One region of the Mesorhizobium sp. M7A.F.Ca.CA.001.04.2.1 genome, then DNA from elsewhere that is predicted to be linked to it. Evidence: riboswitches for the same ligand, from Rfam matches in the RefSeq annotation. Region 1 holds a riboswitch; each other region holds the start of a gene.
The links. A riboswitch is a leader RNA that binds a small molecule or an ion and turns the genes downstream of it on or off. The one in region 1 is predicted to bind thiamine pyrophosphate.

Region 2: another riboswitch for thiamine pyrophosphate. It lies ahead of thiB (thiamine ABC transporter substrate binding subunit); the one in region 1 lies ahead of EN955_RS32030 (YkoF family thiamine/hydroxymethylpyrimidine-binding protein).
Region 3: another riboswitch for thiamine pyrophosphate. It lies ahead of thiC (phosphomethylpyrimidine synthase ThiC); the one in region 1 lies ahead of EN955_RS32030 (YkoF family thiamine/hydroxymethylpyrimidine-binding protein).

Annotation. Positions count from the first base shown of each region.
Region 1 covers NZ_RZQT01000188.1:558-7,577, reverse strand. The annotation lists gene EN955_RS32040 (ABC transporter ATP-binding protein) at 1-112, opposite strand, end outside; gene EN955_RS32035 (ABC transporter permease) at 109-861, opposite strand; gene EN955_RS32030 (YkoF family thiamine/hydroxymethylpyrimidine-binding protein) at 966-1,574, opposite strand; TPP riboswitch at 1,565-1,678, opposite strand; gene EN955_RS32025 (hypothetical protein) at 1,859-2,191, shown strand; gene EN955_RS32020 (GSU2403 family nucleotidyltransferase fold protein) at 2,474-3,577, shown strand; gene msrA (peptide-methionine (S)-S-oxide reductase MsrA) at 3,655-4,173, opposite strand; gene EN955_RS32010 (glycosyltransferase family 39 protein) at 4,256-5,824, opposite strand; gene EN955_RS32005 (hypothetical protein) at 6,104-6,811, shown strand; gene EN955_RS32000 (hypothetical protein) at 6,898-7,020, opposite strand, start outside.
Region 2 covers NZ_RZQT01000055.1:22,248-29,267, reverse strand. The annotation lists gene EN955_RS18585 (M48 family metalloprotease) at 1-856, opposite strand, end outside; gene thiQ (thiamine ABC transporter ATP-binding protein) at 1,115-1,906, opposite strand; gene thiP (thiamine/thiamine pyrophosphate ABC transporter permease) at 1,899-3,524, opposite strand; gene thiB (thiamine ABC transporter substrate binding subunit) at 3,533-4,531, opposite strand; TPP riboswitch at 4,575-4,689, opposite strand; gene EN955_RS18565 (thiamine diphosphokinase) at 4,777-5,436, shown strand; gene EN955_RS18560 (ABC-F family ATP-binding cassette domain-containing protein) at 5,438-7,020, shown strand, end outside.
Region 3 covers NZ_RZQT01000008.1:79,342-86,361, forward strand. The annotation lists gene thiO (glycine oxidase ThiO) at 1-48, opposite strand, end outside; gene thiC (phosphomethylpyrimidine synthase ThiC) at 45-1,880, opposite strand; TPP riboswitch at 1,984-2,100, opposite strand; gene EN955_RS35260 (hypothetical protein) at 2,302-2,673, opposite strand; gene EN955_RS04785 (metallophosphoesterase) at 3,165-4,502, shown strand; gene EN955_RS04790 (hypothetical protein) at 4,505-6,571, shown strand; gene EN955_RS04795 (hypothetical protein) at 6,568-7,020, shown strand, end outside.

The DNA.
Region 1 (7,020 bases):
AAGGTCCAAGGATCGAGACGAATTCACCGGCGCCGACGCTGAGCGAAATATCGGCCAGCACGTCGAGCCCGCCGAACGCCTTGCGCACATGCCGCAGCTCGAGCCGGTTCATCGCCGCGGCCCCTTCCCTGCGATTGCCTTGTCGGCTCGCTCCCAGGGCATGGCCAGGCGCTGCAGCAGCACAGTCAACCCGAACAGGACAAGTGTCAGCGCGGCGCTGACACCGACGGCGGCCAGCACCAAATCGGGGCGGAAATTGTTCTTGGCGTTGAGCATGTATATGCCCAGCCCCTTCGCGGCACCGGCATATTCGGCGAAGATGGCGCCGACCACGGCATAAGTGATGGAGATCCTGAGGCCAGCAAAGAAGTAAGGCAGTGCTGAAGGCAGCCGCGCCAGCACGAAGATGCGCCGGCGCCCTGCTCCCATGGCGCGCAGCATTTGGCCGATCTCGGCCTCGGTCGACTCATAGCCCTCGACCAGTGCGACCAGCATCGGAAAGAAGGTGACCAGCGCCACCAGCATGATCTTGGGCGCCAGTCCGAAGCCGAACCACAGCACCACCAGCGGCGCGATCGCCACCAGCGGCAAGGTCTGGCTGACGATGAAGACGGGAACCAACGCGCGGCGCAGCGGCTGGAAGAAGTCGACCAGCATCGACAGCGCAAAAGCGGCGCTGAGCGAACAGGCAAAGCCGAGTAGCGTGGCGCGGATGGTCGGAACGGCGTTGTTGGCCAACGCCTCGCGATTGAGCATCGCTTGCTCGAGGACGCGCGACGGCGCCGGCAATATCGTCGGCTTGATGCCGGAATAGGTGGCATAAAGCTCCCACGCCAGCAGGAGCAACCCGACCGAGACCATGGCCGGCACTGCCTTGGCAAGAAGGCTCGCGATCCGGCGCGAAGCGACTGACGATGAGACCACGGGAGATAACCTTTGACGGCCGCGCGGAAGCGGCGGCAGCTTCAGACAGCCGACGGGCTGTTGGCCGAGACCGTGACGTCGAGAGTTACGTGGCCGGCGCCTGGTCCGAAGCGACAGAAGGCCTCGTCCAGCGCCGAAAAGATCGCACCGGCATCACCGCGCAATTTCGTGCAGAAATGCTTGGAACGCTCATAGACGCCGGACTGCTTGAGAAAGTCGATGCAGCCGTAAATCTCGTCCATGTGGTCGTCGGTGCCCATCACATAGAGCGAGAACTGCGCGGCCGCCGGCTGGCCGGTGACAGCAGCATTGCGCACCGCCGCGATGGCCGCATCCCTGCGCGGGCCGAGTGGCCCGACCGGCCCACCAAGTGCATCGGAGCGGCAGATCGGATCGTCCGGCTCGCCAGGGCAGCCGCGCGAGATGGTGGCGGACAACACGCAATGTTTGCCGCTGCGTGCCGCCGCCACGAAGAGGTCGCGCATGGCAGGAAACAGCACTTCGGGCGGCCCGACCAGCAAGGTCGAGATGTCGTCGGTCTCGATCCTGAGCTTGTCGCGCCAGGGATCGAGCGCGCCAAGCCCGCCAAGGATGACACCGACGAAATCGTCGGTCATGGGATATAGGGAAATCTGTGCGCCTGAAAACACCGCCCGCCTCGCTCCGCTGGTATTACCCAGATCAGCTTCTAGGGTCTGTGGGCTTGCCGCCCCCGTCTCAGCCCCGACCGTACGGAGCACCCCTGTGGATGTGCGCCTTAAAGCATCATTCGGGTTGAAGGGAAAGCCGTTTTTCAGCACACTGCGCCAAAAGGATTGCGCCAGTCGTGGTGCGCCTGAGCGGAATTTTGTCGGGAACCTTCACTGCCGCGACCGGTTGTCCCCATAGTCGCGATGCGATCACCTTCGTAAGAATGAGCGACGAGTTCACAGAAATGGAGACAATGAAAATCCTCGCAGCTTCGGCTCTCACCATTGGCCTGGCGACATCAGCCATGGCGCAAAGTGCTGACGATAACGGTGCAAACGGAGGCGGCAGCGGCAAATCGGTGACGGTTGAGCCGAACACGCCGGCTTCACCCAATACGGTCGAGCCGGACACTGTGGACCCGGGCATAACCAACAGCACGACCGGCATGCCCGATGGCATGAATTCCAACGCGGATGAAAACTGCCCGGCCGGTCCGCAGGGCGCACAGCCAGATGCCAACGGCACCTCGCCGGGCACGGCTTCGCCGACAGTCAACGACAACCATTGCGGCAAGTAAGTTGTCGCCAATTGGAGCGAAAACCCGCGGAGCGAATGCTCCGCGGGTTTTCGGCGCATCGTTAATCGCCGGACAGCGTCTGACGGCCGGTATGCGCATGCCGCAGGAAATCGACGCAGGCGCGCACCGCTGGCGGTGTATGGCGCTGCTTCTGATAACAGGTCGGGCGATTATAAGGTTTTCGCAATTTTCTTATAACCACTTGAAACCAGGAGCAGAAGCGCGCAGTTATAAGAGAACTGCAAATTTCTTATAACGCAAAGACCCTGGTCGGACGCCGCCATGAAATCGATCGATATTGCTTATCGCACTCTGTTCGCTGAACTCGTGCAACGAAGCCTGGATGCCTCGTTCCAAACTGACTTCTCGACGGCAGGCAATTTCGTACGGGTTCCGGTAAAAGGCCGCGACTACTGGTATTTCGAGGAGACCAGACCGAAGACGACAAGACGATATGTCGGTCCGGCCGACGATCCCGAGATCGCAAAACGCGTCGCCGCCTTCAGGGAAATCAAGAGCGATCTGAAAAGCCGTCGTAAGCTCGTATCGACGCTTGTTCGCGAGGCCGGGTTGATGGAGCCGGAAAAATTTACCGGCGATATCGTCGAAGCTCTTGGCAAGGCCGGGTTTTTCCGCTTGCGGGGCGTACTTGTCGGCACGGTCGCATTCCAGACCTACGCCGGATATCTGGGCGTAAGGCTGCCGGGGGTAGCGCTACAGACAGGCGATGCCGACTTTGCCCAATTTCACTCGGTCTCCGTCGAAGTGGGCGACAGTCTGCCACCGATCATGAATGTGCTGCGCGATATCGATCCGTCGTTTCGCGAAATTCCGCACCGAACGGATGCCAATCGCACGACCCAGTTCGAAAACGCTTCCCGCTACAAGGTCGAATTCCTGACCCCAAATCGGGGTAGCGACGACTACGCCGACCACGCGAGCGCGATGCCGTCGCTGGGCGGCGCATCGGCACAACCCTTGCGGTTCCTGGATTTTCTGATCCGCGAACCCGTAAGAACCGTCTTGTTGCATCGATCCGGAGTCCCGGTACTGGTCCCCTCACCCGAGCGATATGCCGTCCACAAACTGATTGTCGCCTCTCTTCGCCAAGCGAATGCAAACGGCGCGGCAAAACGGGAAAAAGATGTTCTTCAGGCAAGCTTGCTGGTCGAGGCGATGGCAACTGCCCGCCGGCAAGATGATCTCGCCGTGGTGTTCTCCGAAGCTTGGAATCGCGGTGCCAGCTGGCGCGATGCAATCCAACGAGGTCTTCGTTTACTCGATCCCGATCGGCAAGACACGGTCGAGACAATCGTTCGAAGGGCACTTTCGGATATTGGTGAAGAGCTCGATGGCTTCACCGACGCGACAAGGCGCGCTGACTGAAGGTGTTTGGGATGCGATGATGCCGCTCGACGACTCCATCGAGCGGCAATGCATGGCAGGACCGGAAGCTGTGAGCCCTACGAAACAGCCTTCTCACGAACCGGCAGCTTCCAGCCTGGCCTGACGAAGTGGCAGGTGTATCCGTTGGGATATTTCTCCAGATAGTCCTGATGCTCGGGCTCGGCTTCCCAGAAGGGGCCAACGGGTGCGACTTCGGTGACGACCTTGCCCGGCCACAGGCCCGAGGCATCGACATCGGCGATCGTGTCCTCGGCGATGCGCTTCTGTTCGTCGCTGGTGTAATAGATCGCCGAGCGATAACTCGTCCCGACATCGTTGCCCTGGCGGTTGCGGGTCGTCGGATCGTGGATCTGGAAAAAGCGTTCCAGCAGCGTGCGATAGCTTATGATGGCCGGATCGAAATTGATCTCGATGGCTTCGGCATGGGTGCCGTGGTTGCGGTAGGTGGCGTTGGGCACGTCGCCGCCGCTGTAGCCGACACGGGTGGAGATGACGCCGGGATAGCGCCGTATCAAATCCTGCATACCCCAGAAGCAGCCACCGGCAAGGACTGCGCGTTCGGTCGAAGTCGCCATATCACGTCTCCTCAAAGGCAAGTTTGTCTGGACATAGATGGGCATTGTCACCTGCTTCGTCCAGCGGACCGGCGGATCTGCTTCAGTTGCTCGGTCGGGCGAGGCCGTCGATAGCACCCGGCAACTGCCGCGCGCCAGGCGGAATGGCGGCGAAGCTGATCGCCACCGGCGGTGCCTTGAGCGACCAGTCGAAAAGAACGATTTTGACCGGGATGTCGCCCACCCACGCCTGCAGATAAGATGGCACATCGCGCCCGGGCCAGACCAGCAATATGCCATGCTCGCGCAGCCGCTCCTTGGTGATCCAGGGGGCGTACTGCATGTTCAGTTCGGTGAAGATCGACGGCTTGTCATAGGCATTGAGGCCCGCCAGCGGCGCAATAAGGGCATGGCCGCCGACGATGTCGAGCCGATCGGGCGTCGCAGCGTGCCAGACAGCCTCTGCCTCATCCGAGATCTTTTGCGCCGGCCAGCAGACGGCGTCCATGCGCCCACGCAGATTGCATTTCGTCCAGCGGATGCCCGCATAGGCACCGGATATGCCGACAATGGAGATGAGCGCGCAGATCGCCAGCTTTCGCATCTCGATGGCGCCGAGGCGATGGCCCAGCAAGGCGAGCGCCACAACGCCAGCAAGATTGTACATCGGCGCGCCCCAGGCCTCGCCGGCGCCGGTGAACAGGGACGCCACCATGACGAGGATCGCCGGGCCAACCCCCATCCACAAGAGATAGACCAGCGTGCCGCGCCCGACGGGCTTTTGCGGCGCGGGCGAGCGCCGCAGCAGCCCTGATATCGCCAGCACCAGAAGAAAGCCGCAGAGCCCGGCCATCTGGACGCCGATATAATAAAAGCGGGAGCGATGGGCCACCACCCACTGATCGCGCCAGGCGGCATAGGTCAGCGGCAGGAAATCGACGCGGCAGAGTTCGGCGGCCAGTGGAGCGGCGACAGCGCCGAAAACCGCGAGCCCAAGCCATGGCCAGGGCGTGGCGAGCCGACTGCGTGCGCGTGTGTCCGACAGCAGCCAGATCGCCCCGAAAAGCAATAATAAGCCGGTGGAAAGCTTGGCATAGAGCCCGACGCCCGACACCAGCCCGAGCGCCAGCCACCAGCCCGGCCCACCACCACGGCCCGCACGCCACAACAGCCAGCAGATAGCGGCCCAGAAGGGCATCTGCGCGTAGTCATGATTGAACTGTGGGGTCGGCCAGCCGAAGAAATAGAGCGACGGCATCAGAAGCACGGCGGCCAGCGCGCGGGTTCGCCCGAGCATGTCGCGGGCCAGCAGATAGACTAGCACGAAAGTGGCCGAGATCGTTAGCTGAGCCACGAGATATTGCGGCCAGCGGAACGATCCGGTCAGAAGATGGCTGATCTCGAGCAGCCAGCCGGGAAGCTGTGGATGCTTGTAGGTCAACAGCACCCATTCGCGGCCCCACATGAAGCCTTCGACGACATCGTTGGGCGGTGACACGTCGACAAGCGCGGGCGCCACGGTCCAGCACAGGATCTGTGTCAGGCATAAAAGCGCCAGGCCGGCTTCTGGATAGCGCGTCAGCCCTGGCCAGATCGACGACTGCCGCCAGTCGCCTGGAACAGAACTGCCGACAGGCAGCCAACCGTTGATGGGTCCGTCGATTCGCGTCATGCGGTGGATAAATCACGCCGGACGGTTTTTCGAACAGCCCAGAACTCGAAGCTTACGAAAATGTATACTTGGGCGACCACGGCAAAACCAAGATTGAGGCAGAGTTTCGCGCCACCATGCCGCCTCTCCCGTCATCACATGCCAGCAAGACAACAATGGAACACGCCATCCCGCGGCACCCTGAACATGCCGGGGCATGGCGCATTGGGCGTGATCGCGGCAGGCGTCGCCCAAGCCTGACCGGCTCCCGTCCTCAGAAAAGCATCCAGGATTTGAAAAATGCGCCACCACCATGCCGTCATTCACTACCGTGCGCTCGATTTCTGGATGGCCCGTGCGGCCGTTCTCGTCATCATCTGCCTGCAGCTTCTGGTCATCAACAATCTCTCATTCGGGCCGCGCTGGCTGGCGCCCGCGCTGGAAGCCGCCCTGCTGCTGCCCTTGTCGGTGGCCACCGCCTGGACACAGGCCGCCACCCGGAAGGCGGTCGAGGACCACGAGTGGCATGCGATCGGCCAGTTTCGGGTCATGATCCGCAGAACAGCCCTGACCATGACCGCCATCATCAGCATCATGAATTGCGGTTCGCTGGTCCTGCTGGTGCATGCCTTGCTGGAGGGCCATGCCGGCAACAGCGGCACGACCCTGCTGATCGACGCACTCAACATCTGGGTTACCAACGTCATCGTCTTTGCCTTGTGGTTCTGGAGCACCGATCGCGGCGGGCCGCCGACCTGCGGTCTGGTCAAGCTTGCGCAGGCCGATTTCCTGTTCGCGCAGATGACGTTGAACGACCGTGAACTCCAAGATTGGCTGCCCGGCTTCGTCGATTATTTCTTCCTCGCCTTCACCAATGCGACCGCGTTTTCGCCCACCGACACCTTGCCACTTTCCCAGCGCGCCAAGCTGCTGATGATGGCCGAGGCCATGATCTCGCTGCTGACCATCGCGCTGGTCGCGGCACGCGCGGTCAACATCCTCGCTTGATCGGCCCGACACGCAAAAATAGCCCGCCCGGCGCACCGGAACGGGCTATTTTGGGTTGTCTTCGATGGTTAGATGCAGCGCCGAACTTAGTGGCGCTTGCCCAGACTGTAGCTTTTGCCGCCCAGCAGGTTGACGCCGAGCCCGCTCAGAACGCCACCGACGATATTGGTCTTGTTGCCGTTCAGAATGCCTGAAAGGACATTGCCGCT
Region 2 (7,020 bases), on a different contig from region 1:
CATAGAGCAGGCCGTCTATGCCGGCGAGGAAGGAATCGCGGTCTCGCGTGCCGACGCCCGGCGCGCCGAACTGGCGGGCATGGCGCTGCGCCAGATCGATGCGCTGCGGCGTATTGGGGTGCGTGGCCAGGAAGTCGAGGCTGGCGTCGGTGGCGCCGCTGATCGAGCGGAAATCCGTGTAGGCCGACATTGATTGCAGGAAGCGGCCGGCGGCGAAAGGATCGTAGCCGGCCTCGCCGATCGACTTGATGCCGATGGCGTCGGCTTCCAGCTCCTGGTTGCGCGAGAATTGCGCGAGCCTCAGCTTGCCGCGGATCAACGCCGCCTTGGCGGTCGGGCTGTCGCCGAGCACATCGGAAACCACCTTGGTCGCCAGGCCTTCCTCTGCCTCGAGTTGCTGGCGCTGCAAGCCGTGATTGGCGGTGACGTGGCCCATCTCATGCGCGATGACAGCGGCAAGCTCGGCCGAATCATTGGCCAGCGCCAGGAGGCCGCGCGTGATGTAGAGATAGCCGCCCGGCAGCGCGAAGGCATTGACATTGGGCGAATTCAAAATGGTGATGCGATAGGTCTGTGTCGGGTTGGCGGACACCACCGTCAAACTACCGACCACCTTGGCGACCATGCGCTCGAGCTTGGGATCGGAATATTCGCCGCCATAGGTCGCCAGGATGCGCGGATGCTGCGCCCTGGCCAATTCGGCGAGCTTGTTGTTGGCGCCGACATTGTCCACCGTGATCGGCTTGTCGGAAGGCTGGAAGCCGGATTCCTGAACTTCCGGCGGCGTGAACATCTGGCAGCTTGCCAACGCCACGGCAAAGCCGGCCAGCGCGAGAAAGCGCGCCAGCGGTTTCATTCCCAATGTGTTAGCGCCGATCGCCAGAACGGCTTCCTTTCGGGTCCCGGCACATGACATTGAAAATCGGGGACGATCTTCAGAATGCTCACGTGCCATATCTCAAACTGCTGCAGTATCCGCGGCCCGTCCCAGGGGCGGGCGCCGGATACTGCAGGCAAATCACGGCCTGTGCCGGACCGGTAGGGCGGACCTAGCCACACTCCCCCGGTCATGGCAAGCAAACGCCACATCGCCTGGAGCCGGTTTGACCGTAAATTATGTCCGCTTCCGGGCAACATCGCGTGATGTGGAATATCCGGCACCCGCGCCGATATAGCGCCGGAACGCCTCCGGACCAGCCCCGGCAAAGAAATCATCAGCCTTGCCGGTCGCAGCGACCAACCCATTGTCGACAAACACCATATGCTCGCCGATGCGGCGTGCATCCTCCGGCTGGTGCGTGACGAACAGCACTGTCATGGCGCGTTCGGCATGAACGGCGGCAACCAGGTCCAGCATCTCGTCGCGCAAAGCCGGTCCGAGCGAAGCGAAGGGCTCGTCGAGCAGCAACACCGGTCGGTCGCGCACCAGCACGCGGGTCAGTGCGACGCGCTGGCGTTCGCCCCCCGAGAGCTCGCGCGGCAGGCGTTTCTCCTTGCCCGCAAGACCGGTGCGCGCAAGCGCCTCGGCGACCGCGGCGCGGTCCGCCTCGGTCAGCCGCAGGGATGGCGAACGGCCGAGCCCGACATTCTGCTCGACGGAAAGATGCGCGAAGAGATTGTTCTCCTGGAACACCATCGACACTGGCCGCGCCGAGGCCGGCTCGGCGCTGACATCGACACCGCCGATCAGCACGCGGCCCGACCGTGGGGTCTCGAAGCCGGCGACCAGATTGAGCAGCGTCGACTTGCCCGAACCGCTCGGCCCCATGATGGCGGTGATCGTCGCCGCGGCAAACTCGACATCGAAAACAAGCGGCGCCTCGCCATAGCTGCCATAGCTGAACGACACTTTGTCCAGCCGCACCGGCGCGCCCTTCGCGAGCCCGTTGGCCGCCTTTTCACGCATCACGGACCTCCTCCCTTCCCAGCCAGTGCGCCGCCACGATCAACGCGAGACAGACGAGGCCGAGCAGCAGTGCGAGGCCGGCGGCATCCTCGGTGCGGTAGCTGCCCATCCGAGCCAGAAGAAGGTAGGGCAATGTCTGCACGGAATCACTGCCGAACAAGGCAATGACACCGAGATCGCCGAGCGACAGCGCCATGGCGAAAGCGAAGGCCGTGGCGAGCGGTCGCCGCAGCGACGGCCAGTCGACCAGCATCAGCCGGTTCCAGCCCGCAATGCCGAGCTGTGCACAGAGCCGTTCGTGACGCTCGCTCGCCGCATCATAGGCGGGACGCACGGCGCGGAGCGCAAACGGCATCGCCATCACCGCGTTGACGGTGACGACCATGACCGGGGCGATGGCGAAGACATCGCCGACATGGCGCAACAACAGGAACCAGCCGGCGCCGACGACGATCGGCGGCACGACCAGGACAAAACCGGCGCCTGTATCGGTCGCGTGCTCGAGCAGTGTCTTTGCGCCGGCACGGCGGTTCAGCGCCAGTGCCCGCCGCGCCATGGTCAGCGCCAGCGACAGCATCACCGAAAGCAGCGCCGACAGGAAGGCGAGCGCCGCGCTGGTCAGCGTTGCCTGCCGGACAGTGGCCTCGCCGGCCAAGCGGGCGAGATCGGCACTCAATCCGGCCATCACGGTTGCCGCCATCGGCCCGACGACGAACAGCAGCGCCAGGACGATGAGTAGCGCGTTCAACCAGGTCTCGCTCCGATTGACCGAGAGATAGCGGCGTTGCGCGACCGGCAAATTGGTGTCGCCGACCACATTGGCGCCTAGCCGCGTCAGTGCCAGCACCACGATAAAGGTCAAGGCGATCTGCAGCAGCGTCAGTGCAACGGCCCGTGCGGGATCGAAATCGAAGCGCAGCGCCTGGTAGATGCCGACCTCAAGCGTCGTCGCGGCCGGCCCGCCGCCGAGCGTCAGCACGATCGTGAAGGATGTGATGCAGAGCATGAACACAAGCCCGGCGACGCCGGGCAGTGCGGCGCGCAGCGTTGGCCATTCGATCAGCCGGAACGCCGGCCGCGCCGCCATGCCGAGTTGGCTCGCCAGCCGCCATTGGTCGGCCGGTATGGTCTGCAGCGCCTCGAGGAACAGCCGCGTCGCCAGCGGCAGGTTGAAGAAGACATGGGCGACGAGAATGCCGGACAGGCCATAGATGCCCGGCCAGCTTCCGCCGCCGATAACGGCAAGCACGCCGGCGAAATAGCCGGCACGGCCATAAAGCGCCAGGATGCCGAGCGCTGCAACGATGGCCGGCAGCGCCAATGGCACGGCGAAGATCTGCAGGATGAAGGCGCGGCCGAAGAAACGTGGATGCCGCGACAGAGCGCGCGCCACAAACAGCCCCGGGATGACCGAAAGCAGCGTCGACAGGACCGCTTGCCAGAGCGTGAAGCGAATGACGCGAAGCAGATAGGGATCGAAGGCTGCCCAGGCGCCCGAGAAATCATGGGCGCCCTCGAAAAGCAGGCCGGCAAACGCGCCGCCGATCAGCAGCGCGATTGCAGCGAGCGCTACAATGCCGGCACTGACGCGGGAATCCGTGGAATGCGCCGGCGCCATCGCGCTGCCTATTTGCTCATCACCGCCAGCCATTCATCGACCCAGGCCTTGCGGTTGGCGGCGACCTCTTGCGGGCTGAACAGCAAGGTCTTCGTCGGCTTGACCAGTTTGTCGAAGGCCGGATTGAGCGGCTTGTCGGTCTTGCCTGCCGGGAACATCCAGTTGGTCTCGGGGATGGCATCCTGGAATTTCGGCCCGGTCATGAAGGCCATGAACTTGGCCGCCAGCGGATTCTTGGCTCCTGTCGTGGTGATACCCGCCACCTCGATCTGCAGATACTCGCCCTCCTCGAAGGAGGCCGCCTGGTAGCGCTCCGTGTTCTCGGCGACCATGTGGTAGGCTGGCGACGTCGTGTAGGACAGCACCATCGGCGCCTCGCCCTTGGTGAACAGCCCATAGGCCTCGCTCCAGCCCGGCGTCACGGTCAGCACCTTGGCCTTGAGCTTGGCCCAGGCCTCGGGTGCCTTGTCGCCATAGACCGACTTGACCCAAAGAAGCAGGCCGAGGCCTGGCGTCGAGGTGCGCGGATCCTGGATGACGATCTTGTCGTTGGCACTGCCTTCGATCAGCTCCTTCAGGCTCTTCGGCGGCGTCTTCATCTTCTGCGTGTCATAGACGACAGCGAAATAGCCGTAGTCGAAGGGGACAAAAGTGTCGTCGCTCCAGCCGCCCGGCACATTGACATCCGTCACCGCGCCATGCGGCGCGAACAAGCCTGACGCCTTGGCATCGGCGGTGAGATTGGTATCCAGGCCAAGCACGATATCGGCCTTGGTCGATGCGCCTTCCAATCTGACGCGGTTGAGCAGCGCGACGCCATCGGCGACCGAGACGAAGTCGACGTCGCAGCCGCATTCGGCCTCGAACTCCTTCTTCACCACGGGACCCGGCCCCCAGTCGGCGGTGAAACTCTCATAGGTGTAGACGGTGAGCTTGTCCTTGGCCAAGGCGGGCCCGGACAAGGCCACGACCGTTGCTGAAACAAGAGCGTATAAAAGCGTGCGCATCGGCGCCTCCTTCGTTCGAATTGAAAGGAATTGAGGCGTCGGACTGTCCGAAACGTCTAATCCCTCCGCCGGTACAAACCGGATCAGGTTCAGCGGGTTGGCGAGACTGCCTCTCAGCCGGTCCGCGAAGATCGCGTCCGGCACCCCGTTAGAGCGTTTCGACACATAGGCCGGGCCGATCCGCCATGCAAGCGGGAGTTTGCCGCCTTCCGTTTCCCGTGCCGGGCTGATAAGGGCCACACGATATGAGCACATTCACCATCCTGCTTGGCGGCGATCTCATCCGTACGCCACGGCTCGACCGTCAGGTCAAAGGCTCCCGCGTCATCGCCGCCGACGCCGGCATCGGTCATGCGCGGTTGCTGGGTCTCGTGCCGGAGCTGTGGGTGGGTGATTTCGATTCCGTGCCGGCGAACCTGCCGGACGATCTCGCTTCCGTGCCGCGCCGGACCTTCCCGGCCGAAAAAGACCAGACCGATGGCGAACTGGCCATCGCCGCCGCACTGGAGCGCGGCGCGACCCGCCTGGTGCTTGCCGGCGCCTTTGGCGGCAAGCGCGCCGACCACGCTTTTCTGCATCTGGCGCTTGCCTTGCGCCTGGCCGAAGCAGGGACCGATGTGCTTTTGACCAGCGGCGCCCAGGAAGGCATCCCCCTGCTGCGCGGAACGGCCGGCTTCGACTATGCCGACGGCACGCTGTTTTCGGTGCTCGGCTTTTCCGAGCTCGACGGCCTGACCGTCACCGGCGCCAAATGGCCGCTCGCTCACGTCAAGGTGGCCTTCGGTTCGTCGCTGACCATTTCCAACGAGGTCAAGTCCGACAAGACCGGGGGCCGCCTCGAAATCGCGCTCGGCCATGGCCGCGCGATGCTGCTCGCTCATCCCTATCCCTTACCTGAAAGCTGACATGGCCCCGCCCCTTCTCAACCTCGACGGGATAAAACTGACTTTCGGCGGCACGCCGCTGCTCGATGGCGCCGCCTTGACCGCCTCGGCCGGCGACAAGATCGCACTGGTCGGCCGCAACGGGTCCGGCAAGTCGACGCTGCTGAAGATCGCCGCCGGCCTGATCGAGCCGCAGGATGGCGAGGTGTTCCGCCAGCCTTCGGCGACCGTCCGCTATCTGCCGCAGATGCCCGACATGGAGGGTTTTGCCACTGTCCGCGCCTATGTCGAGGCCGGACTAGGCCCAGCCGACGATCCGTACCGCGCCAGCTATCTGATGGAGCATCTTGGACTGTCGGGCGAGGAACGTCCGAACGACCTGTCGGGCGGCGAGGCGAGGCGCGCCGCCCTTGCCCGCGTCATGGCGCCCGAGCCCGATATCCTGCTGCTCGATGAGCCGACCAACCATCTCGACCTCTCGGTCATCGAATGGCTGGAAGAAGAACTCATCCGCACCTCCTCGGCACTGATCGTCATCTCGCACGACCGCCGCTTCCTCGAGCGCGTGTCGCGCGCCACCGTCTGGCTCGATCGCGGCCAGACCCGCAGGCTAGACAAGGGCTTCGGCCATTTCGAGGAATGGCGCGACCTGGTGCTAGAAGAGGAAGAGCGCGAGCAGCACAAGCTCGGCCGCCAGATCGTGCGTGAGGAGCATTGGCTGCGCTACGGCGTGACGGCGCGGCGCAAGCGCAACATGCGCCGTCTCGGCGAATTGCAGACCATGCGCCAGCGTTTTCGCGGCCATCGCGGCGCCGAAGGGTCGGCGACCATGGTGGCGAGCGACGCCAACGAGTCCGGCAAGCTGGTGATCGAGGCCAAAAATATCGAAAAGAGCTTTGGCGATCTCACCGTGGTCAAGGGGTTTTCGACCCGCATCCAGCGCGGCGATCGCGTTGGCCTGGTCGGGCCGAACGGCGCTGGCAAGACCACGCTCTTGAAGATGTTGACCGGCGAGATGAAGCCGGACGCCGGTTCGGTGCGGCTCGGCACCAATCTGGAGATCGCCACGCTCGACCAGAAGCGCGAGGCGGTCGACCCGCAGGAGACGCTGGCGCAGTACCTCACCGATGGGCGCGGCGAGAACCTCGTCATCAATGGCGAGCAGCGCCACGTCGTCTCCTACATGAAGGATTTCCTGTTCAAGCCGGAGCAGGCGCGCACCCCGGTGCGCGAACTATCCGGCGGCGAGCGGGCGCGGCTCTTGCTGGCGCGCGTACTGGCGCGGCCGGCAAACCTTCTGGTGTTGGATGAGCCGACCAACGATCTCGACATGGAGACGCTGGAACTGCTGCAGGAGCTGGTTGCCGGTTTTGCCGGCACAGTCATCCTGGTCAGCCACGACCGCGATTTCCTCGACCGCACCGTGACCAGCCTGATCGCGCCGGATGGTGAAGGCCGCTGGATCGAATATGCCGGCGGCTATTCCGACATGCTGGCGCAGCGCGGCGGCACCAGGCTGGACGACCGCAAGGCGCGCGCGAAAGCCGAAAGCGGCGAAGCGCCAGCACCCGGCAAAAGCGAGGCCACTGCGCCAAAGGGACCAGC
Region 3 (7,020 bases), on a different contig from region 1:
CGCCGCGGTGAGGCCGGCGACGCCGGCCCCTTTGACCAGAACCCTCATGACGGTTCCGGCGCCTCTGGCATGAGCGGTACGCCGGTCTCGTCAGCTGGCATGTAGAGATCGCCACCTTCGCGATATTTCGCCGCCATAGCCGCCATGCCCTCTTTCTGCGCCTCCGCGCGGATGTCATGGGAGATGCGCATCGAGCAGAATTTCGGTCCGCACATCGAACAAAAATGTGCCAGCTTGTGCGCCTCCTTGGGCAAGGTCTGGTCGTGGAAGGACCGTGCGGTTTCGGGGTCGAGCGACAGGTTGAACTGGTCCTCCCAGCGGAACTCGAAGCGCGCGCGCGAAAGGGCATCATCCCTGGTTTTCGCTGCCGGATGGCCCTTCGCCAGATCGGCTGCATGGGCGGCTATCTTGTAGGTGATCACGCCAATCTTGACGTCGTTGCGGTCGGGAAGGCCGAGATGCTCTTTCGGCGTGACGTAGCAAAGCATTGCGGTGCCGAACCAGCCTATCATGGCGGCACCTATCCCTGAGGTGATGTGGTCATAGCCGGGCGCGATGTCGGTCGTCAGCGGCCCCAACGTGTAGAACGGCGCCTCACCGCACACTGCGAGCTGCTTGTCCATGTTCTGCTTGATCTTGTGCATGGGGACATGGCCCGGGCCTTCGATCATCACCTGGCAGTCCTTTGCCCAGGCAATCTTGGTGAGTTCTCCAAGTGTTTCCAGTTCGGCGAATTGCGCCGCGTCGTTCGCATCGGCGATTGAACCGGGACGAAGGCCGTCGCCGAGCGAGAAGGAGACGTCATAGGCTCTGGCGATGTCGCAGATCTCCTCGAAATGCTCGTAGAGGAAGCTCTCCCGATGATGGTGCAGGCACCATTTGGCCATGATCGAGCCGCCGCGCGAGACGATGCCCGTGACCCGGTCGACGGTCAGCGGTATGTAGTGCAGCCGCACGCCGGCGTGGATGGTGAAATAGTCGACGCCTTGCTCGGCCTGCTCGATCAGCGTGTCGCGGTAGACCTCCCAGTTCAGGTCCTCGGCGATGCCGTTGACCTTTTCCAGCGCCTGATAGAGCGGCACCGTACCGATCGGCACCGGCGCATTGCGCACGATCCAGTCGCGGATGTTGTGGATGTTGCGGCCGGTCGACAGGTCCATCACCGTGTCCGCGCCCCAGCGGATCGCCCAGACCATTTTTTCGACCTCTTCGGCCATCGATGATGTGACAGCCGAGTTGCCGATGTTGGCGTTGATCTTGACCAGAAAATTGCGACCGATGATCATCGGCTCGCTCTCGGGATGATTGATGTTGGCGGGAATGATTGCGCGTCCGCGCGCCACCTCGTCGCGCACGAATTCGGGTGTGACGAAATCTGGGATCGCCGCGCCGAAGGCTTCGCCGTCGCGTTGCAGCTTGCCGCGCATCACCTCGCGGCCGAGATTCTCGCGGATGGCTACGAACTCCATTTCTGGCGTGATGATGCCGGCGCGCGCATAGGCAAGCTGGGTCACCGCCTTGCCCTGCTTGGCCTTGAGCGGCCGATTGCGTATCGCAAATTCCGGTGTCAGGCGCTCGCCGGTGGCGAATCCATTGTCTTCCGGCCGGACGTGGCGGCCGTCATAGGCTTCGACATCGCCACGCGCCGTGACCCATTCGTGGCGAAGCCGGGCAAGGCCTTTTTCGATGCTGGTTTCGACAGTCGGGTCCGTATAGGGGCCGGACGGATCATAGACGGTGACGGGCGGTTCACCCGCCGTCGGATGGACGGAGATTTCTCGCATCGGCACTTTGATGTGCGGATAGAGGACGCCGGACTTGTGGATTTTCCGTGAGGCGGGCAGCGGTCCCGTCGACACGGCTGGAGTGAGGGCATTCATCGTGAGGCTCCTTTGCTCATGCATTGGAGACCCAGTTCTGTGCCGGAAGGATGAAAAGACGCTTCTGTAGACCTGCTACAGCAGGACCTCGGGCGTAAACTCCCGCAAAGCGCTTGCACCGTCCCTACGCCAGTATGAACTGGATCAGGTTCAACGGGTCACTGCGCCGCGAAAGCCAGCAGTATCTCAGCCCCTTACCGGGACTCCCCTGGTGAATGCCTCAGGTTGAACGGGCTGACGCTATCTTGTCAAGCGCATTCGGGCGCCTTCGGCCGGTGGCGACGGCCGGCGGCCAGCCGGGCGGAGAGCTCGCGCATGCATCGGGGACAAGTCACGCCCCGTAGACCGTGGCCAAAGCCTCATTCGCTTCGTGAAGGATGGAGAAACTGTATTGGCCATGTGAGCGTATCGACCAAGTAGCTCAGGCGGTCACGGATGTGGTTATTCTGGTCGAAGGTGACGAACGGCCTTGGGGGTCACCTCCTTTAGGATTCAGAGGTTGGAAGACGGCTTCTCGCGATCTGGGCCATCGGGAAATACCTGTCTTCGGCTCAACCTCGACATGGCGTCCGATCGACCGCAGATATACAGCTATCTCGTTTATGAGATGATCGCGTTCGCCGTAGATTTCAGCAATCCTACGCAGCTGTGGCTCGACGGCCCTCCGTTGCGCTGGCGTGAAATCAGCATCGCCAAAGACGTATCCCAAGTTGCCAATCGCGCAAATGTTGCAGCCGGCGTCCACAACTGCTTGTACGAATGCCGGAATGTCTTTTTCTTGCATGGTCTTCATGTCGAACCTCTCGTGAATGGCGTGCTTGCGCCCCAATCTGCCTTTTCAGCGTGTCCTCTGGGCGGCGCAAGCCCTGAGCGTGATTGTGCACGGGCAACCTCGACTATCCCATCTGCCACGCTCTTTAGAATCGGTGGGGTCTGGTGATCGCAGGCTGGGCCACTCAAAAGCCTACAAGAAGAAAGTCATGGCGACCATTGCTCAAGATCGCAAGGGTGCGTGCAAGACCTTCCGTTGGCAGTCATGCACGCTCGCTCAGAGATAGTCCGGCCGCGGAAATTCTCCCTTATTCGTAAGAAAGCTCATTGAGCAACTGGGCATTGAGCAACTGGGTCTCACGTCGCGGGTCTCGTGTGCTTCACACCCCAAAAATAGCCGCCGTGGCAATTCTCGAAAAGTGCAGGCTACCTCGTTAAGGACACTGCGGATGATCGTTCGCGCTTGGCAAAAGCGAACGGATTAGTCTATGGCTCTCGGCAGGGGGGCGAGTTATGCGGCGGGTGCGAATCCTTCAAGTAGGCGATATTCACTATCCGGACTGGCATCCTTCCTCTAGCAACATCGATGCCAAGGATAGCAAGTTCGCTCCGAAAATAACGCAGAAGCTACGCGCGTCTTCGCTGCGTGCCGTCTTGACGAAACTTCGGCGGCTGACGACTTCGAAGCCCTTGGATTCGATCGCCTTCATGGGGGATTTCACGAGCCGTGGCGACAAGACCTTCATTGCTTCGGCATTCCAGCATTTCACGTTGCTCTGCCGCGCACAGGGACGCAGTTCAAAGGCGCTTCCGTTGATATTCGTACCGGGAAATCACGATGTGAACCGTGATGACGCGCGCGAACTTGGACCGACTGAGAAATTCAGCGAAATGGCGAGTTTAGCCGCCCGCTTGGGTTGGCAGACCGTTCCCGTGGACCAACCCGTGCACTTCAGACTTCCGACAGGATCCGCAGGCGCAAACTTCATCCTCGTCAACACAGCAATAGGCAGTTGGGAGCTTCAGAACCTTCCCGCGTTCCTTCGTGATCGTCTCGAGGCACTCAGTCCTTCTACAGAACCTGTAGATCTCGGCTCGCCGGACATCTCGGGACATTCGCCCGCGACACCTCCCAGCGATCCAGACAAGGAGGCGTCCGACGACGAGTATTACGGTCAGATGGACACGCCATACATCTCGCGTGAGATGCTTGCAGGCCTACAGGAATTGCTCCAGCAGCCCGACATGCGTTACGGCATCATGATCGGCCATCACAATCTGCTGCCACAAAAGACTCCGCGCATTACGCCATACGCGGAGATGCTCAACAGCGGATTTGTCAGAACTCAGCTGCTGCAGGGTAACAAGCCTATCGTATACCTGCATGGACACATACATGCTGATCCGGTCGAGATCGTCAACGATCCAAGGTTTCCGGACGGCAAATTGATCTGCATCTCAGCACCAGAGATACAATCAGGTTTCAATGAGCTCGTCTTCTTCACGACCGATCAGGGAGAGCTCGTCGGCATCCGACTTATACCCTACCGCACCAATGTCGCCGACGGGACGGTCATGGAAGGCGAACATTGCTTTATCTCGACCATGTCCAACGGCAAGGCCTTTCTTAACAACGACACGTTTGACCTGCTGCGCCGACTCCGCGACCATGCCACCAGGCGCGGGAATGGGTTACTCTTCTGGGACGAGATCACTGAGATTGCCGGCTCCGCCGAGCTCGGGCTAGATCTGGAAGACTCTCTTCTGATGCTCCAAGCGGCGCGCGCCGTCGAGATAGACGGCCTCACGAAGGCAAACTCGGCCTGGCGCATTAAGGTAAGGGACGAATAGCGATGCAGAATCCGTTCGGCCCGAACAGGATCGAGTACGAAAGCCGCCCGATACTGTGGTTCAGTCAGAAGTCGGCCTTGATTTCTGCCGCCGCCAAGCCGGTCTTCGTCGCAGGGACGAGAGGCAGTGGCAAGACCAGCATTCTTCGCTCGCTTTCCACAGTCCATATCCTCGAAGACAAAAGTCTCGCGGACCAAGTCGGCAAGCTCGGCTGGTATGGCGTCTTCTTCCAGCTCAATGAGACATTCTCGCCCCTAATCGACAACGCGGTTCTGAACCTCATTCCGGAGCGGATACGCTTCGACACGGCCGCCGTGATCCCGCGGCAATTCGTAATCTTCTCTCACTATCTGGAGCTGAAGATAGTCGAACGCCTGCTCGAGAGCATCGGCCAGCTCAGACGCGACGGCCACTTGAAATACCGGGCCTCCGAAGATAGGGACGTCGCCCTGGCACTGCATCGCGAAGTGCTGCACTTCATACCCCAACCTGCCCGTCTCGACTTCTTCAGCATCGATGAGCTGCGGGGTAGGATAACCCGGTACGTCGACGAATGCTTCAACGCGTTCTTCTTTGCCGCCGATGCCGTAGCGACCGGCTTCAGAGCGACAGACCCTGGCGCGATCATTAACAAGGTCGCGACCGCGATCACTCCACTTTTAAATGGCCCATCTTTCGCCGGTGACAGGGCGCCTTTCTTCAAGATCCTGATTGACGACTGTGAAGCACTGACACCGCTCCAACAGCAGTTCCTGAACACCTTGGTGAGGAAGACGCGGGGCAACGTGAAATGGGTCCTCGCCTACATCGGCGGTCTCTACGACACGATCCGGACGATCATACCCGGCCAGTCGCTCTCGAATGCTGACCGGGACGTCGAGAATCTTGATTCAGTCGATCCGAGGGAGTTCGCCACGCTGTGCGAGAACGTGTCGTCGCTTCGGCTGTACTATGCGCTTCCTGACCATCTGCGGAGTGATCTCGAGCGCAACGATGCGCTCAGCGCGTTTTCGCTCAAAAACCGGCTGGGGCGGCTTTCCGTCAATGACATCATCGAGCGGGTTATCATATCGGGTCATTCCGAGGGCAGAGAAGAGCTTGTGGCACTTGCTGATGCAGCACGTGAATTCCTCTCCGTGAATTTGAGGACGGCGGATCAGCAGCAATTCCTTCTTGATCGAAAAGCGCGCCCTTATGCCGAAGGGCTGGCGCTCGCGCTCATGAACCCGGAAATCAAGCGCCGGCCCATGAGCAAGGCGGATGCTTCAAATCTGAAGAGGTCGATCGCCCGGAAACAGGGATGGGCTTTTCTGAAAGCGTGCCAGATGCTGCGTCTCCATGACTACCCGTACGTAGGGCACCAGATCATCACATCATTGAGCGACGTCTGTATACGCGATTTCCTTGATATAATGGGAGAGATCTTCCGCCGCAGTGTTCCGAGTTCCAGTGATCCACGAAAACTGGTGGAATTCATCAACTCGGATTTACAGATTCATCTCGAACAGCAGAGACAGGCTGTGAACGCCGCCTCTCAACGGAAGCTTGATGGACTTCAGGCGCTTTCACATCCGTACGAAGAAGAGAGCGTGCGCATGGTGCGGGCGTTGGGTTACCTGACCGCTCGCCTCCAGACAGAGTTTGCCGAAGAAAATGCTCTAGGAACGACAGAGAGAGGCATTTTCAGGGTCGATCTAAAGGAAATGCGCTCGCTGGTGAACCGACTGGAGCAACCCAGCGGAAAACTGGACGAGGTCCTGCGTCGGGCGGAAAGGGATGGGTTTATCCGGGAGGTCTCCGCCGCCGGCAACTTTGAGGTGGACCGCGCCGACCCCGCATCGAAGGAGATGATGATCAGATTGCATCGGCGATTTGCACCTTACTTCGGGTTCTCCTATCGCGGCCCGTACGAAATCAACACAATCCCTGCGGCGCGGATGGTCGACCTGCTTTTTACCAGGCATCGGCTCCCAGAAGACTGGGCCGACTCGGTGTTTAAGGAGCTCGTCGCGCGGCCCGCACTCAAGACCGAATTCCAGCACTCGCTTTTCGAGAGCGATCTCGAATGACCGCTTCAACTGTCGAGTATCGAGTCTTCGGCCATCTGGCCGTCACCGAGAAGGCGAGAGATGCAGGTACCTGCGAAACGATGAAGGCAGATATCGCGATCGTCGCGCTTGGATGGGAAACGCGTTTCGCCGCGTTCGAAAACCATCTTGACCTGAAGGTCGGCAAGATCGTGGTTCTGGACTTTGCTCTGAAGGAAGCGAACGTCCCAGCCGTCGAAGAAAACCGGCGAAAGCTCATCGCTATGGGTACCCGATGGGGCGTCGAAGTGACTGTGATCACCCTCGAGCCTTCCATCGAGTATCAGAAGAACATCAATCTCCTCGATCACCTGCTCACTCAGATGGCCGCTTCATGTGGCTCATACGAAGGAAGCCTGCGGAAGGTTTTCGTCGAGTGCTCGACGATGCCGCGAATCTACATCCAATGGCTGATTGCGGTGGCATTCAAG